One region of the Streptomyces sp. NPDC019937 genome, then DNA from elsewhere that is predicted to be linked to it. Evidence: riboswitches for the same ligand, from Rfam matches in the RefSeq annotation. Region 1 holds a riboswitch; each other region holds the start of a gene.
What was found. Region 1 has a riboswitch for thiamine pyrophosphate ahead of ABZ562_RS31130 (thiamine ABC transporter substrate-binding protein). Riboswitches for the same ligand answer to the same signal wherever they lie in the genome.
Positions count from the first base shown of each region.

Region 2: linked by a shared signal. The riboswitch ahead of ABZ562_RS39385 (cytosine permease) and the one ahead of ABZ562_RS31130 (thiamine ABC transporter substrate-binding protein) in region 1 are both predicted to bind thiamine pyrophosphate.
Region 3: linked by a shared signal. The riboswitch ahead of thiO (glycine oxidase ThiO) and the one ahead of ABZ562_RS31130 (thiamine ABC transporter substrate-binding protein) in region 1 are both predicted to bind thiamine pyrophosphate.

Region 1 is NZ_JBEYAL010000037.1:61,200-71,087, reverse strand. Features, by position in the region: gene pyrH (UMP kinase) at 1-490, shown strand, start outside; gene frr (ribosome recycling factor) at 595-1,152, shown strand; gene ABZ562_RS31140 (phosphatidate cytidylyltransferase) at 1,152-2,327, shown strand; gene rlmN (23S rRNA (adenine(2503)-C(2))-methyltransferase RlmN) at 2,411-3,517, shown strand; TPP riboswitch at 3,583-3,686, shown strand; gene ABZ562_RS31130 (thiamine ABC transporter substrate-binding protein) at 3,681-4,754, shown strand; gene ABZ562_RS31125 (iron ABC transporter permease) at 4,811-6,424, shown strand; gene ABZ562_RS31120 (ABC transporter ATP-binding protein) at 6,440-7,519, shown strand; gene ABZ562_RS31115 (LOG family protein) at 7,546-8,679, opposite strand; gene ABZ562_RS31110 (hypothetical protein) at 8,714-9,888, opposite strand, start outside.
Region 2 is NZ_JBEYAL010000075.1:7,221-17,108, forward strand. Features, by position in the region: gene ABZ562_RS39375 (IlvD/Edd family dehydratase) at 1-376, shown strand, start outside; gene ABZ562_RS39380 (triphosphoribosyl-dephospho-CoA synthase) at 447-1,334, shown strand; TPP riboswitch at 1,348-1,443, shown strand; gene ABZ562_RS39385 (cytosine permease) at 1,435-2,841, shown strand; gene ABZ562_RS39390 (APC family permease) at 2,960-4,582, shown strand; gene ABZ562_RS39395 (serine hydrolase domain-containing protein) at 4,687-6,153, shown strand; partial or broken gene ABZ562_RS39400 (pectin esterase) at 6,241-7,296, shown strand; gene ABZ562_RS39405 (substrate-binding domain-containing protein) at 7,475-7,714, opposite strand; partial or broken gene ABZ562_RS39410 (hypothetical protein) at 7,704-8,459, opposite strand; gene ABZ562_RS39415 (hypothetical protein) at 8,700-9,824, shown strand; gene ABZ562_RS39420 (LLM class F420-dependent oxidoreductase) at 9,837-9,888, opposite strand, start outside.
Region 3 is NZ_JBEYAL010000047.1:13,889-23,776, forward strand. Features, by position in the region: gene ABZ562_RS34700 (NAD(P)/FAD-dependent oxidoreductase) at 375-1,961, shown strand; gene ABZ562_RS34705 (hypothetical protein) at 2,003-2,980, opposite strand; gene metF (methylenetetrahydrofolate reductase [NAD(P)H]) at 3,021-3,938, opposite strand; gene thiE (thiamine phosphate synthase) at 4,057-4,707, opposite strand; gene ABZ562_RS34720 (Rv2175c family DNA-binding protein) at 4,857-5,222, opposite strand; gene ABZ562_RS34725 (FAD-dependent oxidoreductase) at 5,333-6,565, opposite strand; TPP riboswitch at 6,753-6,866, shown strand; gene thiO (glycine oxidase ThiO) at 6,864-8,069, shown strand; gene thiS (sulfur carrier protein ThiS) at 8,066-8,266, shown strand; gene ABZ562_RS34740 (thiazole synthase) at 8,314-9,114, shown strand; gene ABZ562_RS34745 (SRPBCC domain-containing protein) at 9,161-9,619, shown strand; gene pknB (Stk1 family PASTA domain-containing Ser/Thr kinase) at 9,707-9,888, shown strand, end outside.

The sequences.
Region 1 (9,888 bases):
CATGAACTGCCTCGCCCTCCAGGACTTCCTGGAGAAGGAGGGCATCGACTCCCGCGTCCAGACCGCCATCACCATGGGCCAGGTCGCGGAGCCGTACATTCCGCTGCGCGCGGTGCGCCACCTGGAGAAGGGGCGCGTGGTGATCTTCGGTGCGGGCATGGGCATGCCGTACTTCTCCACGGACACCACCGCCGCCCAGCGTGCCCTGGAGATCGACGCCGAGGCGCTGCTCATGGGTAAGAACGGGGTGGACGGGGTCTACGACTCCGACCCCAAGCGCAACCCGGACGCGGTCAAGTTCGACGCTCTGGAGTACGGCGAGGTGATCACCCGGGACCTCAAGGTCGCCGACGCCACCGCGATCACCCTCTGCCGGGACAACAAGCTGCCGATCCTGGTTTTCGAGCTGACCGCCGAAGGAAATATCGCGCGCGCGGTGAAGGGTGAGAAGATCGGCACGCTCGTGAGTGACCAGGACTCACGGGCCTGACGGCTCGTTCGGGGGATGGACAACGGCCTGCCGGTCGGACACCGTGCAGGAGAAGACGCACGCAGGGGCGAGGCTCTGCTTACGGATAACACCAGGAGCAAGTGGTGATCGAAGAAATCCTCCTCGAGGCCGAGGAGAAGATGGAGAAGGCCGTTGTGGTCGCCAAGGAGGACTTCGCGGCGATCCGCACCGGGCGTGCGCATCCGGCGATGTTCAACAAGATCGTGGCGGACTACTACGGTGCGCTGACGCCGATCAACCAGCTCGCGTCGTTCTCGGTGCCCGAGCCGCGCATGGCCGTGATCACCCCGTTCGACAAGAGCGCGCTGCGCAACATCGAGCAGGCGATCCGCGACTCGGACCTGGGCGTCAACCCCAGCAACGACGGCAACATCATCCGAGTGGTGTTCCCCGAGCTGACCGAGCAGCGCCGCAAGGAGTTCATCAAGGTCGCCAAGGGCAAGGGCGAGGACGCGAAGATCTCGATCCGCAGCATCCGGCGCAAGGCCAAGGAGTCGATCGACAAGCTGATCAAGGACGGCGAGGTCGGCGAGGACGAGGGCCGGCGTGCGGAGAAGGAGCTCGACGACCTCACCGCGAAGTACGTCGCGCAGGTGGATGAGCTGCTCAAGCACAAGGAAGCCGAGCTGCTCGAGGTCTGATGAACGACTCTTCCTGGGGGGCCCCACCACGCGCCGGACTCTGGGGACCGACTGATCAGGGCACCTCCCCCGGCTACGGCTGGGAGGTGCCCCCTTCTTCGGCGGGTCCCGCGCACGAGGTGGCCGAAGCGGCGCAGACTCGCCCCATGCCCACCGTGCCGCACGCAGGCGGCGACCCCGGCGACGCCGCCGGCCGTGACCGGGGGGCCGCCCGGCCGGGCGGCCCCTTGTTCCGCGATGAGCAGGAGCCGCGGCCCGGACCCCGGCAGCCCCCCGGGCAGCCGCCGGCACCCCCCGCTTCCGGCCCCGAGTCCGCGGGCAGCGCGCCCGGCGGTGGCGGCGATCAGGGTGCGAAGAAGAAGAGCGCGGGCCGCGATCTGCGGGCCGCGATAGGGGTGGGCGTCGGGCTCGGCGTGATCATCATCGCCTCGCTCTTCATCTACAAGCCCGTGTTCATCGGCGTGATAGCGGTCGCCGTGGTCGTCGGGCTGTGGGAGCTGACCTCCCGGCTGGCCGAGCGGAAGGACATCCGGGTCCCTCTGGTGCCGCTCGCCGTCGGCGGCGTCGCCATGGTCGTCGCGGGCTATGTCCGCGGGGCGCAGGGCGCATGGGTGGCGGTGTCGCTCACGGCGCTCGCCGTGCTCGTGTGGCGGATGACCGAGCCACCCGACAACTACCTCAGAGATGTCACCGCGGGCGTCTTCGCCGCCTTCTACGTGCCGTTCCTCGCCACCTTCGTGGCGCTCATGCTGGCCGCGCCCGACGGCGCGCAGCGGGTGCTGACCTTCCTGTCGCTGACGGTGGTCAGCGACACCGGCGCGTACGCGGTCGGCTGGCGCTTCGGCAAGCATCCCCTCGCGCCCCGCATCAGCCCCGGCAAGACCCGCGAGGGGCTGCTGGGCGCGGTGGCGTTCGCGATGGTCGTGGGGGCGCTGTGCATGCAGTACCTCATCGAGGACGGCGTGTGGTGGCAGGGGCTGCTCCTCGGCTTGGCCGTCGCGGTCAGCGCGACCCTGGGGGACCTCGGCGAGTCCATGATCAAGCGCGACCTCGGCATCAAGGACATGGGCAAGCTGCTGCCCGGCCACGGCGGGATCATGGACCGGCTCGACTCGCTGCTGCCCACCGCCCCCGTGGTGTGGCTGCTGCTGGTGATCTTCGTGGGCGGCGGCTGACCCCGTACGGCATCGCTGCCGCTCAAGGCCCCGCACCGCCCGTGGCGCGGGGCCTTCCGCATGTCTGCGACACTGGTACGGCCATGCCTAAGCCCGGAGAACTCACTTTCGCTGTGCCGCGTGGGGCCAAGAAGCCCCCGCGGCACCTCGCCGACCTCACGCCCGCCGAGCGCCGCGAGGCTGTCGCGGCCCTCGGGGAGAAGCCCTTCCGGGCCGGTCAGGTGTCGCGTCACTACTTCGCCCGCTACACCGACGACCCCGCCCAGTGGACCGACGTACCGGCCGCCGCGCGCGAGAAGCTCGCGGCCGAGCTGCTGCCGGACCTCATGAGCGTGGTGCGGCACATCAGCTGCGACGACGACACCACCCGCAAGACCCTGTGGCGGCTCTTCGACGGCACGCTCGTGGAGTCCGTGCTGATGCGCTACCCGGACCGGGTCACCATGTGCATCAGCTCCCAGGCGGGCTGCGGCATGAACTGCCCGTTCTGCGCCACCGGCCAGGCGGGTCTGGACCGCAATCTGTCGACCGCCGAGATCGTGCACCAGATCGTCGACGGCATGCGGGCGCTGCGCGACGGGGAGATCCCGGGAGGCCCCGCCCGGCTGTCCAACATCGTCTTCATGGGCATGGGCGAGCCGCTGGCCAACTACAACCGGGTCATCGGCGCCATCCGCCGGCTCACCGACCCCGAGCCGGATGGCCTCGGCCTGTCCCAGCGCGGGATCACCGTCTCGACCGTGGGGCTGGTCCCGGCGATGCTGCGGTTCGCCGACGAGGGCTTCAAGTGCCGGCTCGCGGTGTCCCTGCACGCGCCCGACGACGAGCTGCGCGACACCCTCGTCCCGGTCAACACCCGCTGGAAGGTGCGCGAGGTCCTGGACGCGGCGTGGGAGTACGCGGAGAAGTCGGGCCGCCGGATCTCCATCGAGTACGCCCTGATCAAGGACATCAACGACCAGGCGTGGCGCGCCGATCTGCTCGGCAGGCTGCTCAAGGGCCATCGGGTGCACGTCAACCTCATCCCGCTCAACCCGACGCCCGGCTCCAAGTGGACGGCGTCCCGGCCCGAGGACGAGAAGGCGTTCGTGGCGGCGCTGGAGGCGCACGGGGTGCCGGTGACCGTCCGGGACACCCGGGGGCAGGAGATCGACGGGGCGTGCGGCCAGCTGGCGGCCACGGAGCGCTGACCACCGGCTGATACGGTGCCTTCGCACCACCGTCGTACAACCATCCCGCGACGACGCACAAATGAACATTCCGACAGGGGAGCGCGAGAGCGCTGAGAGTGCGGCCCGGCCGCAGACCCTCCAACCTGATCCGGGTCATACCGGCGTAGGGAGTCAGCCCAGCATGAACAGCCATCTTCGGCGTGCCGTCACCGCCGCCCTCGTGGCCTCTCTCGGCGCCGGCGTCCTCGCGGGCTGCGGTGGGGGCGCGGCGGACGGCAAGGACTCCAAGACCGTCACCCTGGTCTCGCACGACTCGTTCGCGGCGTCCAAGGCGGTCCTCAAGGAGTTCACACGCGAGACCGGCTACAAGGTGCGGGTGCAGGCCGGTGGTGACGCGGGGGCCGCCGTCAACCAGGCGATCCTGTCCAAGGACCATCCGCAGGGCGATGTGTTCTTCGGCGTCGACAACACCCTGCTCTCCCGCGCGCTGGACAACGACCTGTTCACGCCGTACGAGGCGAAGGGGCTGGACAAGGTCCCCGCGGCCTTCCAGCCCGACCGGGCGAAGAACCGCGTCACACCGGTCGACTACGGCGACATCTGCGTCAACTACGACCGCGCCTGGTTCGCACGCGAGAAGCTCGCGCCGCCCAGGACGTTCGCCGACCTGACCAAGCCCGCGTACAAGAACCTGCTGGTCACCGAGAACGCCGCCACCTCCTCCCCCGGCCTCGCCTTCCTGCTCGGCACCGCCGCCCGCTACGGCGACCACGGCTGGCGGGACTACTGGAAGAAGCTGCGGGCCAACGGCGTCGAGGTGGTCGACGGCTGGGAGCAGGCGTACTACGACCGCTTCTCCGGCTCGGCGGGTGGCGCCAAGGGCGACAAGCCGCTCGTCGTCTCGTACGCCTCCAGCCCGCCCGCCGAGGTGGCGGACGCGAAGTCGAAGCCCGCCAAGGCCCCGACCGGGGTGGCGGAAGGGACCTGCTTCCGGCAGACGGAGTTCGCCGGGCTGCTGAAGGGCGGGGGCAACACCAAGGGCGGCAAGGCGCTGCTGGACTTCCTGCTGACCAAGCGCTTCCAGGAGGACGTACCGCTGAACATGTACGTCAATCCGGTGCGCGAGGACGCCAAGCTGCCGGAGGTCTTCACCCGGTACGGGGTCAAGGTCGCCGACTCGGCCACCCTGCCGCCGCGGAAGATCGCCGAGAACCGTGAGCCGTGGGTCAAGGCATGGTCCTCGCTCGTTCTGTGAAGCCCGCCGCGGCCGGCCGCGGCGGGCCGCGCGGCGCCGCCCTGCGGCTCGCCCTGATGGCCGTGCCGCTCGCCTTCTTCGCCGTCTTCTTCGCGTATCCGGTGGCCGCGATCGTCACCCGAGGGCTGCGCACGGGCGGCCGGTGGCGGCTCGGGCGGATACCCGAGGTGCTGGGCGACCCGTCCGTCCTGCACACCCTGTGGTTCACCGGCTGGCAGGCGGCCGCCTCGACCGGGCTGACGCTGGCGGTCGCGCTGCCCGGCGCGTACGTCTTCGCCCGCTTCGCCTTCCCCGGCAAGGGGCTGCTGCGCGCCGTGGTGACCGTGCCGTTCGTGCTGCCGACCGTGGTCGCCGGATCGGCGTTCCTGGGGCTGCTCGGGCGCGGCGGGCTGCTGGACGAGCTGTGGGGGATACGGCTCGACACCAGCGTCTGGGCGATCCTGCTGGCCCATGTCTTCTTCAACTACGCGGTGGTGGTCCGCACCGTCGGCGGGCTGTGGGCGCAGCTCGACCCGCGTCAGGAGGAGGCCGCCCGGGTGCTCGGCGCGAGCCGCCTCGCGGCCTGGCGCCGGGTCACCCTGCCCGCGCTGGGCCCCGCCGTGGCCGCCGCCGCGCTGATGGTCTTCCTGTTCACGTTCACCTCCTTCGGCGTGATCCAGATCCTCGGCGGCCCGCGCTACGCCACCCTGGAGGTGGCCATCTACCGGGAGACCGCGCAGCTGCTCGACCTGCCGACGGCCGCGGTACTGACCCTCGTCCAGTTCGCGGCGGTCGCGGCCATCCTCGCCCTGCACGCCTGGACCGTGCGCCGCCGGGAGGGGGCCCTGAGGCTCGTCGACGCCGCCCGGACCGCGCGCCGCCCCCAGGGCCCGGCGCAGTGGGGGCTGCTCGCGGGGGTGCTGGCCGTCGTCGCGCTGCTGATCGTGCTGCCGCTCGTGGTGCTGGTGGAACGCTCGCTCCACGGGCCGGACGGCTACGGATTCACGTACTACCGGGCGCTCGCATCCGCGGCCGACAGCGGCGGCACCTTCTTCGTGGCCCCCGTGGACGCCATCGGCAACTCCCTCCAGTACGCGGCCGTCGCCACCGTCTTCGCCCTGCTCGTCGGCGGACTGGCCGCCGCCGCGCTCACTCGCAGGGCCGGGCGGCTCGTCCGGGGTTTCGACGCGCTGCTGATGCTGCCGCTGGGCACCTCCGCCGTCACCGTCGGCTTCGGGTTCCTCATCGCGCTCGACGAACCCCCGCTGGACCTGCGCTCCTCCTGGCTCATCGTGCCGCTCGCCCAGGCCCTGGTGGGCGTGCCCTTCGTCGTGCGCACCCTGCTGCCCGTGCTGCGGGCCGTGGACCACCGGCTGCGGGAGGCCGCCGCCGTGCTCGGCGCCTCCCCGCTGCGCGCCTGGCGGGAGGTGGACCTGCCGCTGGTGGGGCGGGCGCTGGCGGTCGCGGCGGGTTTCGCGTTCGCCGTATCGCTCGGCGAGTTCGGGGCCACGGTGTTCATCGCCCGCCCCGACCTCCCCACCCTCCCGGTGGCCGTCGCGCGCTTCCTGGGCCGGGCGGGACAGCTCAACTACGGGCAGGCGATGGCGCTGAGCACGATCCTGATGCTGGTGTGCGCCTGCTCCCTGCTGGCCCTGGAGCGCATCCGCACCGACCGCTCGGGGGAGTTCTGAATGGGGGGAATCCCGATGACGCCGCCGCTGCTGCGCCTGGACGAGGTGACGGTCCGCTACGGCCGCCATGACGCGCTCGACGCCGTCGACCTGGAGGTCGCCGAGCACGAGACGGTCTGTGTGCTGGGCCCGAGCGGCAGCGGCAAGTCCACCCTGCTGCGCGTGGTGGCCGGGCTCCAGGGGGCCGCCTCCGGCCGGGTGTGGCTCGGGGGCCGCGACCAGAGCGGCATACCCACCCACCGGCGCGGGGTGGGGCTGATGTTCCAGGACCACCAGCTCTTCCCGCAGCGCGACGTGGGCGGCAACGTCGCCTTCGGGCTGCGGATGCGGGGGACCGGGCGCGCGGAGGCGGACCGCCGGGTCGCCGAACTGCTCGACCTGGTCGGACTGCCCGGCGCGCAGCGGCGGCCGGTCGACTCGCTGTCCGGCGGTGAGCAGCAGCGCGTCGCGCTCGCCCGCGCGCTGGCACCCCGGCCGCGGCTGCTGATGCTGGACGAGCCGCTGGGCCAGCTCGACCGCGGGCTGCGGGAGCGGCTGGTGGTGGAGCTGCGGGAGCTGTTCGCCCGGCTGGGCACCACGGTCCTCGCCGTGACCCACGACCAGGGTGAGGCGTTCGCGCTCGCCGACCGGGTCGTGGTCATGGAGGACGGGAGGATCGCGCAGTCCGGCACCCCGCTGGAGGTGTGGCAGCACCCCGCGAACGAGTTCGTCGCCCGCTTCCTGGGCTTCGACAACGTGGTCGAGGCGACCGTGCACGGCGAGAACGCCGACACGGTGTGGGGCAAGCTGCCCGTGCCGCCCGGCTCCCGGCCGGGCCCGGTCCGGCTGCTCGTCCGCCCGGCCGGGGTACGGCTCACGGCCCCCGAGGACGGCCTGCCCTGCACCGTCGCGGCCCGCACCTTCCGCGGCGACCATGTGGCGCTCATCCTCCAGCCGTCCCAGGGCCCCCGCCTGGAGGCGTCCTGCGCGCTGCGGGACGCCCCGGAGGCGGGGGAGCGGGTCGGGGCGGCCTTCGACGCCGCGGACGTGGTGGTGCTCGGTTCGCCCCGGCTCGGTTCACCCCGGCTCGGTTCGTCCCGGCTCGGCTCGCCGTAGGAAAGTTCAGCCCGTCGGCCAGGCGCTCAGCCCGTCAGGGAGGCGAGCGCGTCCGGGGCCTCGTCCACCGAGTCCACCAGCGCGATACGGGCCTTCATCGACCGCCCCTCAGCGAGCGCTTCGAGCAGCGGCCAGGCGGGCAGACGGCGCGTCCAGTGGTCGCGGTCCACCAGCACCATCGGGGTCGGCTCACCGCGCGACTCGTAGTAGTTCGGCGTGGCGTTGTCGAAGATCTCCTGAAGGGTCCCGGCGGCGCCGGGCAGGAAGACGACGCCCGCGTTCGAGCGGGCCAGCAGCCCGTCCTCGCGGGTCGCGTTGGCGAAGTACTTGGCGATGTGCGAGGCGAAGGCGTTCGGCGGCTCGTGCCCGTAGAACCAGGTCGGTATCCCGACCGACGCGCCGCCGTCCGGCCACCGCTCCCGCACCGTGAACGCGGCCCCGGCCCAGGCGCCGACCGAGGGGCGGAACGAGGGCTCCCGGGCGAGGAGTTCCAGCGCCTCCTTCAGAGCCGCGTCCGGAAGCGGCGCCGTGTAGGCGCCCAGGTTGGCGGCCTCCATCGCGCCCGGGCCGCCGCCCGTCGCGACCGTCAGCCCGGACCGCGCCAGCGCCTGTCCGAGCCGGGCGGCGCCCGCGTACCCCTCGGAGCCGCGCTCCAGCGCGTGCCCGCCCATCACGCCCACCACCCGGGCACCGGTGAGCAGTTCGTCCAGCGCGTCGGAGACCGCGTCGTCGTGGATCGAGCGCAGCATCGAGGAGAAGATGTCGCCGTCCGCCTTGGTGCGCTGGAACCAGGTGTACGCGAGGGCGTCCGGCGTGCCCGCGTATCCGTCCACCCCGTCGTCCAGGCCCTCGAACAGCTCGGCCGCCGTGTAGAGGGTGCCGCGGTAAGGATTGAACGGCAGGTCCGGTACGGGCGGGAAGACCAGCGCCCCCCGCGCCCGCACCCGCGCCGCGGCCTCCGGCTCCATCGGACAGCCGAGGAAGACCGCCCGGTCGGCGCCGGTGGACAGCAGCGCGGACGTACGGTCCGTCAGGTCGACGGACTGGACCCGGTATCCGGCCAGGGTGCCGCGGGCGACGACCTGGTCGAACTCCTCCAGGGACTCTATTTCGACGTCGGGTGCGGTGGGCGCGGGGGTGTCTGCGTCATCGGTCTGCACGGCGTCATGCTAATCACATCGAACGCCGGTGCGGTCAGCGATGGGTGAACGGCATCGTCGTCAACTGGGCCACGCCCCACACCACCGGCGCCAGCAGGAGCAGCAGGGCCACACCGCGCGTCACGGCCGCGCCCCGCAGCAGACGGGCCGACGCGCCGAGGCGCAGCAGCGCGTCCGTGGTGCGCCGGCGCGCGCTCCGCGCTTCCATCGCCGCGTTGAGCACCGCGGTGAACGCGCACATCAGGACCAGGGCCACGCCCAGGTCGGTGAGCGGGCCGAAGGAGTGGGCGCCGGGGCGTCCGTGGGCCGCCTCGTGCAGCCGCAGCGCTCCGTACAGCCCGGAGGCGACCGCGCACAGCACCCCCACCGGACGCCCGATCAGCCCCGCCTCCTGCTGCAGCATCCGCCCCGCCAGCAGCCGCAGCGGGCCCGGCCGGCCCGCTGCCAGCAGCCGGCCGCAGCCGTGCACGAGCCCGGGCCCGGCCAGGATCAGCCCGGCCACCGTCAGCGCCCAGCCGCCCACCACCTCGGGCGCGCTGCCGCCGAACCGCCCGGACAGCGACACCAGGGCGCCGGAGGACGGATGCGCGCCGCGCCCCGCGTACGCCCCCAGCGCGAGCCCCGCCGTGGTCAGCGCCACGCCCCACGGCAGGGCGGACGCCGCGCGGTGCGGAGGCGGGGTGAGCGGGCCGGTCGCCACGGTGGGCAGGGCGGGCCGTACCGTACGGGCCTCCGCCCCGGCCCCCGGCTGCCGGGGCCACAGCCCCGCCGCGCTCGCCGCGCCCGCCACCACCGGTACGACGGCCACCAGCGTGACCGCCCCGACCAGCGGCAGCGGCCGGTCCCCGCCGAGCGCGCGGTCCGCCGCGCCGCTGCCCGCCCACAGCAGCCACGAACCGCCCACATCGCCGCGCAGATGCAGGAAGGCCAGCAGCGCCAGCGCGCTCCCGGCCGCGCAGGCCGTCGCCGTCACGGCGCCCGCCAGCAGCGCCAGCCGGGCCGGGCCGAGCCCGGCCGCGGCGAACCCGGCGCCCGGCCGGGTGCTGGGGTCGGCACGGGCGACCGACCTGGCCAGCTGCACGGTCGCGGCCAGCGGGACGACGCACCACAGCAGCCGCGCGAGCGCCCCGTCGGGGTCGGCCGGGTGGCTCGCCGCGAACCCCAGGGCGGACAGCAGCAGAAAGCTCGCGCCCGCCGCCGCGACGGCCA
Region 2 (9,888 bases), on a different contig from region 1:
GGGCAACATGCCACTGCCGCCCGCGGTGCTGCGCGCCGGGGTGCGGGACATGGTGCGGATCAGCGACGCCCGCATGAGCGGAACCGCCTTCGGCACCGTCGTCCTGCACATCGCGCCCGAATCGGCGGCGGGCGGCCCGCTGGGCCTGGTGCGGACCGGCGACTGGATCGAACTGGACGTCGAGCGGCGGCTCTTGCGGCTGGACATACCGGACGAGGAACTCGCCGCACGGCAGCCCGTGACCGCCGCCGCGCCACCGGCCACCGGCGGATGGGAGCGGATCTACCGCGACCACGTCGAACAGGCCGACCGCGGCGCCGGACTGGACTTCCTCGCGGGCACCCGCGGATCCTTCGTGGCCAGGGAGTCGCACTGACGGGCCCGCACACAGCGGAACCACAGGAACGGCCCAGGCCCGGGAAAGGTTCGCCCCCTACCCTCCGGGCATGCCCACGACGCGTTCCCTGGACGAGGCACTGGCGCGGACCGCCGTACGAGCCCTGATCTCCCAGGCGGAGCTGACCCCCAAACCGGGCCTCGCGGACACCCGCGACCTCCAGGCCCGCGCCACCGGCACCGATCTGCTCGCGCTGCGCTGGTCGGCCAAGGCGCTGGCCCCCGGGTTCGCGGCCATGGCCGCCGCCGCCCGCCGCCCCGGCGAGCCGACCCGGGCGCTCCGTGAGGAGCTGGGCGCCATCGGCCGCTGCGCCGAGTGGACCATGGCGCGGGCCGGCGGCGGCCCGGCCACCGGCCGTCCGCACCACGGGGCGCTGTGGGTGCTGGGGCTGCTGGTCGCGGCCGCCGCCCTGCGGCCCGGCGCCGCGCCGCGGGAGCTGACCGCCACCGCCCGGCAGCTGGCGACCCACGCCGACCGTGGCGCCCCGCGCAGGCCCTCGGCGGGGTCGCAGGTCTCGGCCACCTACGGGGCGGCGGGCGCGCGCGGCGAGGCGCGGGCCGCCTTCCCGCACGTACGCCGCGCCCTGGACGCCCTGTCCACGGCGCGGGCCGCGGGCGCCACCGAGACCCAGGCCCGCCTCGACGCGCTGCTCACCGTGATGAGCACCCTCCAGGACACCGGCCCGCTGTACCAGGCGGGGCCGCCCGCCCTCCGGCGGGTGCAGGACGGGGCGCGCGGTGTGCTGGAGGCGGGCGGCACCGCGACGGCCCCGGGCGCCGCCGCCCTCGCCGCCTTCGACGCCGAGCTGCGCGAGACGGGCGTGGCGCCCCGGGGAAGCGCCGCGCTGCTGGCCGGGGCGCTGTTCCTGGACACGCTCCCGGCCACGGCCCGGCCCGCGGATCGCCCCCGGGGCCGGGACCACGGGGCGAGGGGCTAGCCTTAAGGGCGCTCCACCGGACACGGGGTGCCCCCACGCGGGGGCTGAGATCACACCCGTCGAACCTGAACCAGTTAATACTGGCGGAGGGATGTCATCGATGCCACGGCCGCATGCTGCCACCGACCCGGCGCTCACCGGCGCGGAATCCGTCTTCGACGGGCGGATGCCCACCGCGCCCGGGGACCTGCGCGTCGAGGCGCGCGGGATCGCGCCGGTCCCGGAAAGCCACCGCTACGGCGGGCCGGGGCGCCTGTTCACCGTGTGGTTCGCCCCGAACCTGACCATGACCGGCGTGTTCACCGGCACCGTCGGCATCTCCCTCGGCCTGGACTTCGCCACCGCGCTGGCCGCCGTCGTCCTGGGCACCCTCATCGGCGCCGTACCCACCGCGTATCTGGGCACCTGGGGTAGCCAGACCGGGGCCGGGCAGCTGCCCCTGGCGCGGTTGGCGTTCGGCCGGGGCGTGGCGGTGCCCGGCGTCCTGCAGTGGCTGTCCTCGGTCGCCTGGGACGCGCTCATCGGCCTGTTCGGCGGTGACGCGCTGGCCCGGCTGTGCGGGCTGCCGTTCTGGCTGGGGGTGCTGATCATGATGGCCGCCCAGGGCGCGCTCGGGGTGCTGGGCTACGAGGCCATCCACCGCATGCAGAAGCTGATGACCTTCGTCCTCGCCGCCGCCTTCGCCACCCTGGCCGTCCGGCTGCTCGACGGTGTCCACCCCGCCGCCACCGGGTCGGCCCACGGCGCCGACCGCGTCGGCGCGTTCGTCCTGACCAGCACGATCGCCCTGAGCCTGGCGCTGTCGTGGGCGCCGTACGCCAGCGACTTCAGCCGCTATCTGCCCCGCGCCACCTCCCGGCCGCGCATGTTCTGGTGCACGCTGCTCGGCGTCACCGTGTCCTTCGTGGCCGTCCAGGCGCTCGGGCTGTGGGGAGCGTCCGTGTTCACCGACCAGACCGCCCGCGGCGTCGACGCGGCCCTGGGCGGCGGGGCGCTCGGCGCGTTCGGGCTGCTGGCCGTGGCGCTCGCCGCGCTGTGCAGCAACGCCATGAACGACTACAGCGGCTCCCTGGCCCTGCAGACCGCCGGTGTCCGCATCCCCCGCCCGCCGGCCGCGGCCCTCGCCGCCGCCCTCGGCTTCCCGCTGGTGCTGTGGATGCACGCCGCCGACACCACCGCGCGCTTCCAGAACGTGCTGCTGTTCGTCGGCTACTGGATCCCCGGCTTCGTCGCCGTCGTGGCCGTCGACTGGTTCGCCCGCGCCCGGGCCCGGGGCGGTGCGCCGGTCGACCTGGCCGCCGAGAGCGCCCGCCCGCAGCCGTGGTGGCCCGCGCTGCTGGCGTTCGGCGCCGCCTTCGCCGCCGCGGTGCCGTTCATGGACACCAGCCTGTACACGGGCCCGGTGGCCGCCGCGCTGCACGGCGCCGACCTCGCCTACTACGCCGCCTTCCTCGCGGCGCTCATCGTCTACGTCCCGCTCAGGGCCCGGCGCGGCGCGGCTCGGTGAGGCACGGCCGCTCGCGGCCGTATCCGCACGTCACACGGCATCCGGCCGCCAGGTCCGGCGGCAGCCGTGGCACCCTTGGCTCCTGTTGAATTCCGCACCACCCGAGGAGACGTGCCACGTGCCGCAGAACCAGTCGGTGGAGTCCATCGCCGCCCCGGCGGTGCTCGCCGAGGAACGCAGACTCCACAAGGACCTCGGCTTCTGGGGCCTGACCGCGATCGGGTTCTCCAACATCCTCGGGTCCGGCTGGCTGTTCGCGGCCCTGTACGCCGCCCAGACCGCCGGGCCCGCCGCGCTGCTGTCCTGGGTCGCGGCGGGGGTGCTGTGCGCCCTGATCGCCCTGGTCATGGTGGAGCTGGGCGCCACCCGCCCGGAAGGCGGAGGCACCGTGCGGTGGCCGCTGTACGCCAGCGGGCGGCTGGTCGGCACGATGGTCGGCTGGTCCGTCGTGCTGTCCGTCGGCGGTACGGCCGCGGAGATCAGCGCGATCATGCAGTACGCCGCGCACTATCTGCCGGGGCTCTACGACGGCGGCAGGCTCACCCTGCCGGGCCTCGGCGTGGCCGTCGGGCTGAGCGTCGTCCTCACCGCGCTCAACTGGTTCGCCGTGCGGATATTCGCCCGGCTCAACAACCTGGTGTCGGTGTTCAAGGTCGTCGTCCCCCTCCTCACCGTCGCCGCGCTGTTCCTGTCGGGCACCCACTCCGGGCGCCTCACCGAACACGGCGGCTTCGCCCCGTACGGCTACGTGGCCTGCCTCACCGCCCTCGCCGGCGGCGGCATCGTGTACTCCGTCAACGGGTTCCAGGCCCCGCTGGACTTCTCCGGCGAGGCCCGCAATCCGCGGCGTACCGTACCGGCCGCGGTGCTCACCGGTATCGGCCTCGCCGTGCTGGTCTACCTCGGGCTCCAGCTGGCCTTCCTGTACACGGTGCCGGACTCGGCGCTGGCCAACGGCTGGCAGGGGGTCAACTTCGAGTCGCCGTTCGGCCAGCTCGCCCTCATCCTCAATCTGCACTGGCTGGCCACGCTGCTGTACGCGGACGCCGTGATCTCCCCGGGCGGTTCCGCCTACGTCGGGGTGGCGATCAACGCCCGGCACACCTACGCCCTGGCCAAGAACGGCCTGCTGCCCCGCTTCTTCATGCGTATCGACCCCCGCTCGGGCACGGCACGCCGGGCGCTGCTGCTCAACCTCGCGGTCATCGTCATCTTCATGCTGCCGTTCGGTGGCTGGCAGGACATCGTGAGCGTGATGGGCGACATGTATCTGCTCATCTATGCCGCCTCGGCGGTGGCCGTCGCGGTGTTCCGGGCACACGACCGGGAGCGGGGAGTGCCCCGGGCGGACGGGCAGGTGCCGGGGGTGCGCTGGATCGCGCCCCTCAGCTTCGTCGTGGCCAGCGAGTTCGTGTTCTGGTCCGGCTGGCACGACCTGCGGCTCGCCCTGCCCCTCGTCCTGGCCGCGGTGCCGCTGTTCCTGCTCCAGCGGCGTGGCACCGGCGGGCTCCCCGCCCTCGGCGAGCTGCGGCACGGTGCCTGGCTGGTCTTCCACCTGGCCGCGCTGACCCTGCTGTCGTGGTTGGGCACCTTCGGCGGCTCCGGCCGCCTTCCGGCGCCGTACGACACGATCGCGGTGGGCGCCCTCGCGTTCGGCGTGTTCGCGTGGGCGGTGCGCTCGGGCGCCGCCCACCTCAGGACGGGACCGGCCGACGCGGCGCCCGCGGCCCCGCCGGTCTGAGCACCCGCTGCCCGGAAATCCCCTGGCGCGGCGCCGCTCCTTTCGCCGATGATCGAAGGCCGACCGGCCGTGCACGACCCACCGCATACGGAGGATGAGGCGCGATGAGTGCTCGGAGTGCTCGCCCCCTGCCCGAGAGCACGCCCGCCGCGAAGGGAGTGGACGCCCGGGGCGTCGGCGCGTTCCTCGACGCGCTGGAGGCGGCGCCCGGCCTCGAGCCGCACAGCCTGATGATCGTGCGCCACGGCCATGTGGTCGCCTCCGGCTGGTGGGCGCCGTACACCCCGGACCGGCCGCATCTGCTGTACTCCATCAGCAAGAGCTTCACCTCCACGGCGGCCGGATTCGCGGTGGCCGAGGGGCTGATGAGCCTCGACGACCCGGTGATCTCCTACTTCCCGGAGTTCGACGGCGACATCACCGACCCCCGCAGCCGGTCCATGCTCGTCCGGCACGTCGCGGCCATGTCCAGCGGGCATCTGACCGACGCCCGGGAGCAGGCGTTCACCCGCGACCCGGCCGAGCCCGTGCGCGGGTTCCTGCTGACCCCGCCCGACCGCGACCCCGGTACCGTCTTCGCCTACAACAACGCCGCCACCTACAGCCTCGCCGCGATCGTCCAGCGGGTGACCGGGCAGTCGCTCACCGACTATCTGCGGCCACGGCTGTTCGACCCGCTGGGCATCGGCGAGACGGCCTGGATCCAGCGTCCGTCCGGCCGTGACCTCGGCTTCAGCGGCATGTACGCCACCACGGACGCCCTCGCCCGGCTGGGCCTGCTGTACCTGGGCGACGGGGTCTGGGAGGGCCGCCGGCTGCTGCCCGCCGCCTGGGTGGCCGAGGCGACCCGGGCGCAGATCAGCAACGCGGACGGCACCGCGGAAGGGGCGGTGTCCGACTGGCAGCAGGGATACGGGTTCCAGTTCTGGCGGTCCCGCCACGGCTACCGGGGCGACGGCGCCTACGGCCAGTTCTGCCTGGTGCTGCCCGAACACGACGCGGTGGTCGCGATGACCACGGACACCGAGAACATGCAGGCGGTGCTGGACAGGGTCTGGCGGCATCTGCTCCCGGCGTTCGGCCCCGCGCCCCTCGACCACCGCCAGGACGACGACGCGGCCCTGCGGCGGCGGCTCGAAAGCCTCGAACTGCCCGCTCCGTACGAGAAGTTCACGTCACCGGCGGGCACCGGGAGCGGGTCCACCACCTTCACCCCGGCCGGCGGTACCTGCGCGGACCAGTCCAGGCTGACGGAGGTGACGGTCGCCGCCGATGACGACGGTGTGTGGACCGTCTCCCTGGCCGAGGGCGCGTCCCGGCTCGATGTGCGGCTCGGCGCCCCGGGGTGGACGGTCGAGGAGGGGGCGGACGGGCGGGTGCCGACGGCGGCGAGCGGCGGCTGGACGGATCCGGACACGTTCGTGGCCGACATCGCCTTCCTGGAGACCCCGCACCACTTCGAGGTGACCTGTTCGCGGGCCGACCGGACCTTCACCGCGCGCTGGCGCACGATGCCGCTGCACCGGTCGCCGCTGACCGCGATGGGGGTTCCCCGCCGCACCGTGGGGTGAACACCCCACGGTCCACCGGCAACCATTGCCCGCTCGGCGGCGACAGTCGCATGGACGGTTCCACCGAGCTGAGGAGTGGGTGTGGTCATGGCGGCCCAGAGGCGGCGTATACGAGACAACGGCGGGCGCGGACCGGGCGTGGCGGTCTGGGGGGTGCCCCTCGCCCTGGCCCTGACGGTCGGCCTCGCCCCGCAGGGGCACGGCGCCGAGGCGGGCGCGGAACGGAGCGAAGTGGCGGCCTCGGCCTGGGCCGATGGCGTCGCCGACGGCTTCGCGTCGGTCAACGCGCTCGGCCAGAACGGTACGTACGGAGGCCGCGACGGCAAGACCGTGACGGTGCGGACACTGGCCGACCTCGAGAAGTACGCGACGGCCGCCGAGCCGTACGTCATCGTGGTGGCCGGGGCGATCACCATGGACCCCAAGGGCAAGGAGATCAAGGTCGCCTCGGACAAGACGATCGTGGGCCAGGGGGCCTCGGGCGAGATCGTCGGCGGCGGCTTCTTCCTCGGACAGGGCGTGCACAACGTCATCATCCGCAATCTGACGATCCGCGACTCCTACATGGGCACGTGGAACGACAAGGAGCACGACTACGACGGCATCCAGATGGACGGCGCCCACCATGTGTGGATCGATCACAACGATCTGAAGCACATGGCCGACGGCCTGATCGACAGCCGCAAGGACACCACGTATCTCACGGTTTCCTGGAACCGGCTGGAGACGCACAACAAGGCGTTCGGCATCGGCTGGACGGAGAACACCACGGCCGACATCACCATCCACCACAACTGGTTCCGGGACACGGAGCAGCGCAACCCGTCCGCCGACAACATCGCGCACGCGCACCTGTACAACAACTACTTGCAGGACCTCCCGGGCACGGACATCGCCTCCTCCTACGGCAACTACTCGCGCGGCAACACCAAGATGGTGCTGGAGAACAGCTACTTCGAGGGGATGAAGAACCCCGTCATCAAGGACACCACCGCCTCGATCGTCCAGCGGGGCAACACCTTCGTGGGCACCAGCGGCCGCAACGAGAGCGGTGGCACGGCCTTCGACCCCAAGGCGTACTACCCCTACACGCCCGACCCCGCGGCCAAGGTGCCGTCGGTCGTGAAGTCCGGCTCCGGACCCGGCGGCACCCCGGCGCGGTAGCGGACCGGGGGAAGCGTGTCAGCCCCGGCGGGCCGGTCCCGTGGACTTCCGGATTCGGCCGACACCCTTGGCCGTTCGTTGAGAACCTTGGACACCACGCTCTGTGAGACGTTCGCGGCCTGCGCCACCGTCGTCATGCGCACCGCGGGTCCTGCCGTCATCGTTGCCTCCTCCAGCCGGCGCTCTGCCAGGTCGACGTGCCGGGCCGTGCCCGCTCCTGGTCGACGAGCCGCACCGCCTCGGTGGCCATCTCCGCGAGCGGCTGACGGACCGTGGACAGGGGCGGTGTCGGCATCGCGCCGATCGCCGTGTCGTCGAACCCGACCCACCGACAGGTCCTCCGGCACCCGCAGACCCCGCGCCCGCGCCGCCCGGTAGGCCCCGGCCGCCAGCACATCGGAACCGGCGAAGACGGCGGTCGGCGGGGCGGCCAGGGCGAGCAGGGCCGTGGTGGCCGCCGCCCCGGCGGCGACGCCGACCTCGCCGTACCGGGTCAGGGCGGGGTCGGGGGCGAGGAAGAACTCGCGGTGTGCCGCCAGATAGCCCTCGTACCGCTCCCTGGTGCACGGGGCCGGTGGGCCCGCCGAGGAAGTCCACCCGCCGGTGCCCCAGGCCGAGGAGATGTCGGGTGGCCGCGGCGCCGCCCGACCAGTTCGTCGCCCCCACCGCCGGAACGGCGGCCCCCGCACGCCGACCGGGTCGAGGAGGACGAGCGGCACCGGTAACTCCGCCAGCGCGGCGGCCCGGTCGTCGCCGGGCCGGGCCAGGGCCAGGAGGACGCCGTCCGAGGGCCGCGCGCGGCGGGCGTCGATCCACTCGCCGATCCGCAAGCGCGGATGGTCCACCGGGGTGAGCGCCAGGGTGTATCCGAGCCCGAACGCCGCGCGCTGCGCCCCGTCGACCAGTTCCGCCGCCCACGGGGTGGCGGCCTCTTCGACCAGCAGGTCGAGAATGGCGCCGAGTTGCCGCCGGCGCTCTTTCCGGAGCACATATCCCGTCGCCCCGGGCCGCCTGTGTGACGCGGTCGCGGGTCTCCTCCGAGATATCGGGCTCGTCGGCGAGCACCCGGGACACCGTGTCCGCGTCCCCTTCCGCGCGGACGGGATCGACCTGGTCTCCGGGACGAAGACGGACGGGGCCATCGAGCTGGCACCGCTCGCCGTCGCGGTCGTACGGTCCGCGCCGGGGCGGGCGGCGACCTCGCGGAACGCCACGCGGGCGCCCTCCGCATAGGACCCCGGCGAGGCCCCCGCGTGGCGATCAGTGGCGGACGCGGGTAACGATGGAATCACCGGTTCGGGCGAACGAGAGGGCCGTGCGGGCGTACGGGGTGCCACCGGGCGCTGTGTCCCGGCCCGGCAACTCGTGCGAGGGAGGATCTCATGGATCCGTCCGACGCCTCCGGCGCCGCCGAGCCACCGCCGCTGAGCGCGCACGAGCGCCAGGAGTACGCCCGGCTGCGCGCGGCGGAGGCCGTACGCCACCGGCGCCTGCGCCACGCGGGCGCCTGCGTCCTGCTCGTCCTGGCGCTCCTGCTCGCCCCGCTCGCCGTCGTCGCCACCTGGCTGCACGAGGACGTCACCGACACCCAGGGGTACGTGGAGACCGTCGCCCCGATCGCCAGGGAGCCCTCCGTCCAGACCGCTGTGACCAACCGCCTCACCCATCGCGTGGTCCATCAGGTGGACGTCCCCGCCATCACGGCCCGGCTCTCCCGGAACCTGGACACCTCAGGGGCCCCGCCCGTCGTCGTGAACGGCGTCCGGGTCCTCACCGGACCGCTGGAAACCGTCCTCGGCGACGCCGTCCACCGCACCGTGCACACAGTGATCACCAGCGAGCAGTTCCCGGCGGTGTGGGACGCCGCCAACCGCCGCGCCCACGCCGCCGTCGTCAAGGTGCTCACCGGCGAGGGCAGCAGCGCCGTCCAGCCCCGGGGCGACACGATCGTCCTGGACATCGGCACCGCCGTCGACAACGTGAAGCAGCGCCTCGTCCGGGCGGGCTACGGCAACGCCGCCAAGATCCCCCACATCGACCGCCAGATCGTCCTGTTGCGGACGGACAAGCTCGACAAGGCGCAGGCCGCGATGCGTCTGTTCGACGTCGTCGGCCTCTGGCTGCCCGTCGTGACGGTCGTCCTCGCCGCGTTGGCCGTATGGGCCTCACCCGCGCACCGGGCCACGCTGATGGCGGCCGGGATCGGCACGGCGGTGATGATGATCGCGCTGCTGGTCGGGCTGGCCGTGCTGCGCGGCGTCTACCTGGACTCCGTACCGCCCGCGGCGCTGCCCCGCGACGCGGCGGCCGCCATCTTCGACACGCTCGTACGCTTCCTGCGCGAGAGCACCCGCACCCTCCTCGTCGTGGCGGTCATCACCGCCCTCGCCGCCTATCTGTACGGGCCCGGCCGCGGCGCCCGGGCCGTACGCTCCGGGGCGGCACGTGGCATCGGTGCCATCGGCCGGGCCCTGGCCCGCGCAGGCGGCCGCACCCGCGGCCCCTGACCCGCCCGGGGCTCAGCGGAACCGTTCGGCGAGAGCGGCCATGGTGTCGAGGTGGGCGAGCGTT
Region 3 (9,888 bases), on a different contig from region 1:
GGACGGTCGCCCGAGGGAAACAGAAGGCGCTGTTCCGGAGCGGTTCGACCCCCATCGACCCGCCTCGGAACAGCGCCTCCCCCCGTACTTCCCCCGTATTTTCCCCCGTGTTTCCCCCGTGAGAGCCCCCGGGGCACATTCCCCGGCGGCTCCCCCGTCCGGAAGGGTCACCGTGCCGTACCGCCGCCCCGTGTCGGCGGTCAGGTCCGCGCCCCTTCCGTGTGCTCCACTCTCTCGTTCACGGGGGTCGCCGCCCATCCGCGCGCCTACTCATCTCGGCGACTAGGTACGGGTACTCAGTCCGCGCGCATCTGCCCAGCGTTCGCCTGGGGACGAGCGCGGGGCTGTCGGTGGGGCCGGATAAAGTCACTGGCATGGCACGGATTGCGGTGATCGGCGCCGGGATGGGCGCCATGGCGGCTGCCGCCCGGCTGGCCGTCGCGGGCCACCGGGTGGTGGTGTACGAGCGCGGCCGGACCCACGGCGGCGCGGTGGGGCTGTTCGAGCGGGACGGCTTCCGGTTCGACACGGGCCCGGGGCTGCTGCGGCTGCCCGCCGTCTACCGGGACCTGTTCGTGAAGACCGGCAAGGAGACCCTGGAGCAGACCGTCCGGCTCACCCAGGTCGACCCGGCGGCGCGGCATCTCTTCGCCGACGGCACGGACGTCCTGCTGCCCAACGCCTCGCGCGCCGGGGTGCTCCGGGCCCTGGACGGCGCCTTCGGCGCGGGCGCGGGCGAGCGCTGGAGCGACCTGGTCAACCGGGCGCGCGAGGCGTGGGACGCCACCCGCAGACCGCTGCTGGAGGAGCCGCTGCGCACCGACTGGCAGTGGCTGGGCGGCGATCCGTATCCGGCGGCCCCGGTGCGGCGTGGCCGGCTCGGCGGGCTCTTCGCGCGCGGCCGCGGCCGTCCGGGGGTGCCCACCCTGGCCGAGGTGGCGCGGCGGGAGCTGGTGGACCCGCGGGCCGTCGCCCTGCTGGAGAGCCATGCCCTCGCGCACGGCCTGGACCCGCGCACCGCCCCCGCGAGCGCCACCGTGCTGCCCTATCTGGAGCAGACCTTCGGCACCTGGTACGTCGGCGGCGGCATGCGGGCGCTCGCCGACGCGCTGTACGAGCGCTGCGGCAAGCGGAAGGTGGAGTTCTGCTTCGAGGCCGAGGTCACCGGCATCGTCGAGAAGGACGGCCGGGCGGCGGGCGTCGAGCTGGCCGACGGCACGGTCTCCGAGGCGGACGCGGTGGTCGCGGGCATCGACCCGGCGCTGCTGCCCGCCCTGCTGGGCGGCCAGGAGCCCTGGCGGGAGGGCGAGGACGTGACGCCCGGGCGGGAGCCCGGCAGCGGTCCGCCCGGGCGGCTCAGCGTCTTCCTGGCGCTGCGCGGCGGCCGCCCCGACGACGCGGTGCACCGGACCGTGGTGCACACCCCGGACCGCGCGGCGGAGCTGACGGCCGTCTTCGGCGAAACCGAGGGCAAGGGCAGCGGCGACCGCGACGGCCTGCGCGCGCCCTCCGCTCACCCCACCGTCACCGTCCTGCGCCCGGACGATCCCGCGACCCGCCCGGACGACGGCCACGAGGCCGTCACCCTGAGCGCGGTCGTCGCCCCGCACGGACCGGTCGACTGGACCGGCGCGGAGGCCGCCGGGCAGACCGCGGACCGGCTGATCACGGCCGCCGAGGCGGCCATACCGGGGCTGCGGGACCGGATCCTGTGGCGCGAGGTCCGCACCCCCCGCCACATCGCCGCCGACACCGGTGTCGCGGGCGGCTCCGTGCCGGGCCCGGCGCTGGCCGGTGCCGGGGGCCGGTATCTGCATCCCGCCAACCTCACCCGGCTCCCGGGTCTCCATCTGGCGGGCGGCTGGTCCCATCCGGGCGGTGGGCTGGCCCACGCCGGAATGTCGGGGGCGCTGGTGGCGGGCCTGATCGTCGAGGGCCAGGACTGGCGCGGCTCACAGTAGTGGGCCGCGCCCCCCGGTCCGCGCCCCGCCACAAGCGGTAACTAATAGCGGTACTGCTCGTCGTATCCCTGCTGGAAGCCCTGCTGCTGGTAGGGGTACGGCGGCTGGTCCTGCTGTCCGGGCGGGGCGTCGCCCTCGCGCTGCTGCGGGACCCAGGAGCCGCCCGGCTCCATCGCGTCGGCGCCCGGGGGGTACTGCTGCGGGGAGCCGTACGAGGCGTCCGCCGCGTAGTGGTCGCCGCCGTACGCACCGGCGGCGTACGGGTCCTGCTGGTAGCCCGCGTACGGGTCGGGGTACTGGGCCTGCCCGTAGGGCTGCTGCTGACCATAGGACTGCTGGTCGTAGGAAGCGGCGTAGGGGTCCTGCTGGTAGCCCGCGTACGCCTGGTCCTGGTAGCCGTACTGCCCGGCGTCCGCGTACACGTCCTGGCCCTGGCCGTAGCCCACGTCGCCGTAGCCCTGGCCCTGGCCCTGAGCGCCCTGGCCGTCCTGCGCGCCGTACCCGGCGTACGTCTCGTACCCGCTGTAGCCGGCGTTCGGGTCGGCGTAGGCGCCGGAGGCGGGGGTGAACGGGGACGGCTCCTCGTAGACGCCGTATTCGCTGGTGTCGTCCGGCAGCGGCTCCGGCCGGTAGGTGGGCGGCTCGGGCCGGGAGACCTGGACGTCCTCCAGGTCCGAGACCTGGAGCACCGGCTCGGGCTCCGGATCGTCCGGCCCCGGACCGGGTCCGCGCTCGCGTCCGCGGCCGAGCCCCGGCACCCCGGGGATGCCGTCCAGCGCCCAGCCCTTCTCGAAGCCTTGGCGGAAGGAGAGCGTGACGTAGGTCTGGCCGACCGCGAAGGCGATCGCGCCGATGGCGATCACCACCACCGAGGGGATCAGCACCCCGACGACGACGCCCAGAAAGCCGACGAAGGCCAGCAGCCGCCAGCGCAGCCGCGCCTTGTACTGCAGCAGTACCTCTCCCAACAGCCACAGCGCCACGACGCCGAAAGCGATGTAGAGGACCGTCCAGCCCATGCCCGCCCCTCTCAGTGCGGCTGCCCCTCGGCGGCCGTCATCAGGACCGCTGGTGCAGTCCCAGATTCTTGTAGATTTCCAGCGTCGCCGTGGAGTGGTTCAGGGTAATGAAGTGCAGCCCGGGGATCTCCTCGGCCATCAACCGCGCGCACAGCTCTGTCGCGTAGTCGATCCCGATCGAGCGTACAGCCGCCGCGTCGTCCTTGACCGCCAGGATGCGCTCGGCCAGCTCCGGCGGGAAAGCGGCGTTGCTGAGCTGCGCGAACCGCTCGATCTGCCTGACGTTCGTGACCGGCATGATCTCAGGGATGATCGGTGTCGTACAGCCCGAGGCCGCGACCCGGTCGCGCAGCCGCAGATAGTCCTCCGGGTAGAAGAACATCTGGGTGATCGCGAAGTCGGCGCCCGCGCGGCACTTGTCGACGAAGTGACGGATGTCGGTGTCCCAGTCCGTCGAGCGCGGGTGCATCTCGGGGAAGGCGGCGACGCCGACGCAGAAGTCTCCCGACTCCTTGATCAGGCGGACCAGCTCGGCGGCATAGGTGATGCCGTCGGGGTGCTTGACCCAGTCGGCCATCGGGTCGCCGGGCGGGTCGCCGCGCAGGGCGAGCATGTTGCGGATCCCGGCCCCGGCGTACTGGCCGATGATGTTGCGCAGCTCGGCGAGGGAGTGGTTGACCGCGGTCAGATGGGCGACCGGGGTGAGGGTGGTTTCGGTCGCGATGCGCTCGGTGGCGCGAACGGTGCCCTCACGGGAGGAGCCTCCGGCGCCGTACGTCACGGAGACGAAGGTCGGCGAGACGGCCTCCAGCCGGCGGATGGCGTTCCACAGCGTGTGCTGCCCCTTGTCCGTTTTCGGGGCGGAGAATTCGAAGGAATACGACTGCTCGCCGGATGCGAGCAGGTCACGCACGGTAAGGGCTCGATCAGTCCTGGTGGAAGCGGTGCCTAGGGCCATACGCGAAGGTTAGCCAGCCGGGTGGCCGTCGCCCACCCGGCGACGTGATTATGGGGGCTTTGCCGGGATCCTGTCCGCAATGCGGACAGACTCATCGAGCCGGGCTCACCTCCGACACCTACGGGACATCTGCTGCTCGCACGCGCTTCGCCAGGGCTTCCGTGGCCGCCCCCGGGTCCGCGGCCTCGGTGATGGCCCGCACCACGACGACCCGGCGCGCTCCCGCCTCCAGCACCTCGTCCAGGTTCGACGCGTCGATGCCGCCGATCGCGAACCAGGGCCGGTCCGGGCGCCGGGCGGCCGCGTGACGGACCAGGGAGAGGCCGGGGGCGTGGCGGCCCGGCTTGGTGGGGGTGGGCCAGCAGGGGCCGGTGCAGAAGTAGTCCACGCCGGGCTCGGTGAGGGCCGCGTCCACCTCGGCCTCGGCATGGGTGGAGCGGCCGATCAGCGGGCCGTCCCCGAGGATGGCGCGGGCCGCCGGGACCGGCAGGTCGCCCTGGCCCAGGTGGAGCACGCCGGCACCGGAGGCGTGGGCGACGTCCGCCCGGTCGTTGACGGCGAGCAGCTTGCCGTGGCGGCGGCAGGCGTCGGCGAAGACGGCGAGGTGGTCCAGCTCCTCGGCGGCCTCCATACCCTTGTCCCGCAGCTGGACGATGTCCACCCCGGCCGCCAGCACGGCGTCCAGGAACTCCGGCAGGTCGCCCTGGCGCTTGCGCGCGTCGGTGCACAGGTAGAGGCGGGCGTCCGCCAGCTGCTCACGTGCGGTCATGGGTGGCTTTCCCCCCGGTTCGTGCGGCGTACGGGCCGGGGTGCCGCCGGGGACGGCGGCCGTGCGGCCCGTACGCCTGGTGGTTCGGAGACGGTGGAGGAACCTCGAGGGTCCGGGAACCCGGTTGGTTCAGGGAGCGGCGGGCGGCGTCAGACGGCGAGCGCCTGCGCGCGCCGCTTCACTTCCGTGCCGCGATTCTCGCGCAGCGCCTGGGCCGGGGTGCCCGGCAGGCTCGGGTCGGGGGTGAAGAGCCACTCCAGCATCTCCTCGTCGCTGAAGCCGTCGTCCTTGAGGAGGGTCAGGGTGCCCACGAGCCCCTTGACGACCTTCCCGTCACCGACGAAGTCCTCGGGCACCTGCAGCACCCGGTTCTCGCCACGGCGCACCGCGATCAGCTGGCCCTCCTTGACCAGCTGCCTCACACGGGTCACCTCGACGCCCAGCCGGTCGGCGACGTCGGGGAGAGTGAGCCAGGCGGGGACGAGAGCATCGATCTTTGCGTCAATCTCGGTCACAGAACAAGCCTGCCATCTGGGACTGACAGTGGGTAGCCGGGCGTCCGCCGCGCGGGCCGCGGAGTGCGGGGCCGCCGGGCCCCGCACCCCCGCCCCAGGGCACCGGTGGGTCACAGAACGGCCGACTTCAGCGGCACCGACGGATCCGTGGCCCGGGTCCGGTCCAGCCGGGCGCCGCGTTCGATCAGCTTGCGGCCCTGGGCCAGATCGCGCGGACGGCCGACGGCCAGCAGGGCGACCAGGCCCCCGTCCCGCAGCCAGCACACCGACCATGCGGTGCCGTCCGGGTCGCCCCGCCAGACCAGTTCGTCGGCGCCCGGGTGGTGTCCGGCGTACTGCACGAACCGCCCGAACTGCTCGGACCAGAAGTACGGCACCGGGTCGTAGACCTGGCCGGGGAAGTGCGCGGTGCGGCTGCCCACCACGTTGGCGGCGACCGTCCGCGGCCCCTGGAGCGCGTTGTCCCAGTGGTGCACCAGCAGCCGGGTCCCGTAGCGGGCGGAGGGGAAGGACGCGCAGTCGCCGACGGCGTACACGTCGGGCGCCGAGGCGCGCAGCCCCTCGTCGGCGGCGACGGACCGGTCCTCGGCGAGTTCCACGCCCGAACCGGCCAGCCAGCCGGTCGCGGGCCGGGCGCCGATGCCGACGACCACCGCACCGGCCCGCAGCCGGGTGCCGTCGCCGAGCCGCAGCCCGTTCCGGTCGAGCGCGGTCACCCGCGCGCCGGTGACCAAGGTGGCGCCGTAGTCGGCGTACCAGCCGGTCATATGGGCGGCGACCTCCGCCGGGAGGGCGCCGACCAGCGGCCGGTCCGCGGCCTCGACGACCGTCACCGCGCAGCCCGCCTCGCGGGCGGCGGTCGCGAACTCCGCTCCGATCCAGCCCGCCCCGACCACCACGACCTCGCCCTGTCCGGCGAGCACCGGGCGCAGCCGCTCGGCGTCGTCCAGGGTGCGCAGGAGGTGGACGCCCGGCACGTCCTCGCTGCCGGGCAGGGCGATCGGCTCGGCGCCGGTGGCGATCACCAGGACGTCGTACGGGATCGGGCCCGATCCGGTGTCCACCGTCCGCCCGCCGGTGTCCAGCCCGGTCACCGGGACGCCGAGGCGCAGCTCGATGCCGAGCGCGGCGAAGTCCACGTCGAACGCGGACCCCTCGGCCTTGCCGAGCAGTACGGCCTTGGACAGCGGCGGCCGGTCGTACGGCTGATGGGGCTCGGCGCCCAGCAGCAGGATCTCCCCGGTCCAGCCCTGCTCCCGCAGCGCGACCGCGGTCTGCACCCCCGCCATGCCCGCGCCGACGATCACCACCCGCTGTCCGCCGCCACCCGCCGAGGACGCCATCGTCTTCGTCGTCTCATCGCTCACACGATCACTGTATTGCGGCAGGTGGGGCGGACCGCAGAGCGCACGACGAGATCTCGGGCACAGCCCGGCCGGCCGGACGGCCGTCGCGAAGGGGCCCCGGCACCCGGCCCCGCCCGGGGCGCTCCCTTCCGGGCGATTCGGGGCGCGTACTAGGGTGGCGGGACAGAGCACTCGCGGGAGCCCGGGCGCACCGGGCTGAGAGGGAGGCTGGCGCGGCCTCCGACCGTACGAACCTGATCCGGGTCATGCCGGCGAAGGGAGGGGGCGACAGCCCATGCACACGCCACCCCACACAGCGCGCGAGGCACCCGCCGGTGACGCGCCGTACGACGTCCTCGTCATCGGCGGCGGCATCATCGGCCTGGTCACGGCCTGGCGGGCGGCCCAGCGGGGCTTGCGCACCGCCGTCGCCGACCCGGCGCCCGGCGGCGGTGCCGCCCAGGTCGCGGCCGGGATGCTGGCCGCCGTCACCGAGCTGCACTACGGCGAGCAGACCCTGCTCGGGCTGAATCTGGCCTCGGCGCGCCGCTATCCGTCCTTCGTTGCGGAGCTGGAGGAGGCGAGCGGCCACGACCTGGGCTTTCGCACCTGCGGCACGCTCTCGGTCGCGCTCGACGCGGACGACCGCGCGCATCTGCGGGAGCTGCACGCCTTCCAGCAGCGGCTCGGGCTGGACGCGCAGTGGCTGACCGGGCGCGAATGCCGGCGCCTGGAGCCGATGCTCGCGCCGGGCGTGCGCGGGGGCCTGCGCGTCGACGGCGACCACCAGATCGACCCGCGGCGGCTGGCGGCCGCGCTGCTGACGGCGTGCGAGCGCGCCGGGGTGGCCCTCCACCGCGCCCGCGCGGAGCGGCTGGCGCTGGACGGCGACCGGGCCGCCGGGGCCGAGCTGGCCGATGGCACCCGGCTGGCCGCCTGGCAGACCGTGCTGGCCGCCGGCAGCCTCAGCGGGCGGCTCCCGGGCGTCCCCGAGGAGGTCCTGCCGCCCGTACGCCCCGTCAAGGGCCAGGTGCTGCGGCTGTCGGTGCCCGGCCCGTACGCGCCGTTCCTGTCCCGGACCGTGCGGGCCGTGGTGCGCGGCGGGCACGTCTACCTCGTCCCGCGCGAGAACGGCGAGCTGGTCGTCGGCGCGACCACGGAGGAGCTGGGCTGGGACACCACGGTCACCGCGGGCGGGGTGTACGAGCTGCTGCGCGACGCGCACGAGCTGGTGCCCGGCATCACCGAGCTGCCGCTCGTCGAGACCCGCGCCGGGCTGCGCCCCGGCTCCCCCGACAACGCCCCGCTGCTCGGCCCGACCGCGCTGCCGGGCCTCCAGCTGGCCACCGGCCACTACCGCAACGGCGTCCTGCTCACCCCGATCACCGGCGATGTCATGGCCGAGGCTCTGACCGGCGGCGAACTCCCGCCCGACGCGCGGCCGTTCTCCCCGCGCCGCTTCGCGCCGCACCTCGCGGCAGTACAGGAGCACATCGCATGACCGTCACCGTGAACGGCGAGCCCCGCGAGCTGCCCGACGGCACCACCCTCGACGGGGTCGTCGCGACCCTCACCCAGGCGCCCTCGGGCGTCGCCGCGGCCGTCAACGAGACGGTCGTCCCGCGCGGCCAGTGGCCCGCGACCCCGCTCGGCGACGGCGATCGCGTCGAGGTCCTCACCGCGGTCCAAGGAGGCTGAACCCCATGTCTCACCCCACACCACAGGCGACGACCCTCGACGAGGTCCTGACCGACGCCGATCCGCTCACCATCGCCGGTACGACCTTCGGCTCCCGCCTGATCATGGGCACCGGCGGCGCGCCCAGCCTGGACGTCCTGGAGCGCTCGCTGCTCGCCTCCGGCACCGAGCTGACCACGGTCGCCATGCGCCGCCTGGACCCCACGGTGCAGGGCTCGGTGCTGTCCGTACTGAACCGGCACGGCATCCGCCCGCTGCCCAACACCGCGGGCTGCTTCACCGCCGGGGAGGCCGTGCTGACCGCCCGGCTCGCCCGCGAGGCGCTGGGCACCGACTGGGTGAAGCTGGAGGTCGTCGCCGACGAGCGCACCCTGCTCCCCGACCCCATCGAGACGCTGGAGGCCGCCGAGACCCTGGTGGACGACGGCTTCACGGTCCTGCCGTACACCAACGACGATCCCGTGCTGGCCCGGAAGCTGGAGGACGTCGGCTGCGCCGCGATCATGCCGCTGGGCTCGCCGATCGGCTCCGGTCTGGGCATCCGCAACCCGCACAACTTCCAGCTGATCACCGAGCGCGCCGGGGTTCCGGTGATCCTCGACGCGGGCGCGGGCACGGCGTCCGACGCCGCGCTGGCCATGGAGCTGGGCTGCGCGGCGGTCATGCTGGCCTCGGCCGTGACACGGGCGCAGGAGCCGGTGCTGATGGCGGGGGCCATGCGGCACGCCGTGGCCGCGGGGCGGCTCGCGCACCGGTCGGGCCGCATCCCGCGCCGCCACTTCGCCGAGGCGTCGTCCCCGGCCGAGGGCCTGGCCGCCCTCGACCCGGAGCGGCCCGCGTTCGCGTAACGGACGGCAACGGGGCGTCCTACCGTGGGAAGCGGAGGTGGTCGCCGTGACCGTGACCGTGGCCGACCGGATCGAGCGCGAGACCTACGTCGCCGCCCCCGTCGACCGCGTCTGGCGGGTGCTGACCACGCCGGAGCACATCCGCACCTGGTACGCCCCCGGCGGCTGCGAGATCGATGCGCACCCCGGCGGCACCGTCCGCTTCCGCTGGGACGAGCACGGGGAGTTCCACGGCCGGGTCGAGCGGGCGGTCCCCGACGCCCTCTTCCGCTTCCGGCTGGCCCACGCGCCCGACCGCGCCCCGCTCGGGCCCGGCCAGGCCACCGTGGTCGAGTTCACGCTCTCCCCGGAGGGCGCGGGCACCCGCCTCCGCCTCGCCGAGACCGGTATCCGCGCGCTCGACCTCCCGGACGAGGCCAAGGCCAAGCACGCCGAGTACGCCGCCCTGGCCTGGACCTCCGCGTGCGAGGAGCTGGCCGCCCTGGCCGCCGCCTCGCACAACTGAGACCGAGGTCACCGTTGTGTCGCAGCACGTACCGGACATGTGGGCACCGGTCCAACGCGGCGCTGACGGCTCGTAGACTGCACTCTCGTGGATACGACGCTCCAGGACCCCCTTGTCGGGCAGGTGCTCGACGGCCGCTACCGCGTCGAGGCGCGCATCGCCGTGGGCGGGATGGCGACGGTCTACCGGGCCGTCGACACGCGGCTCGACCGCGTCCTCGCCCTGAAGGTGATGCACCAGAGCCTCGCCTCGGACGCCGCCTTCGTGGA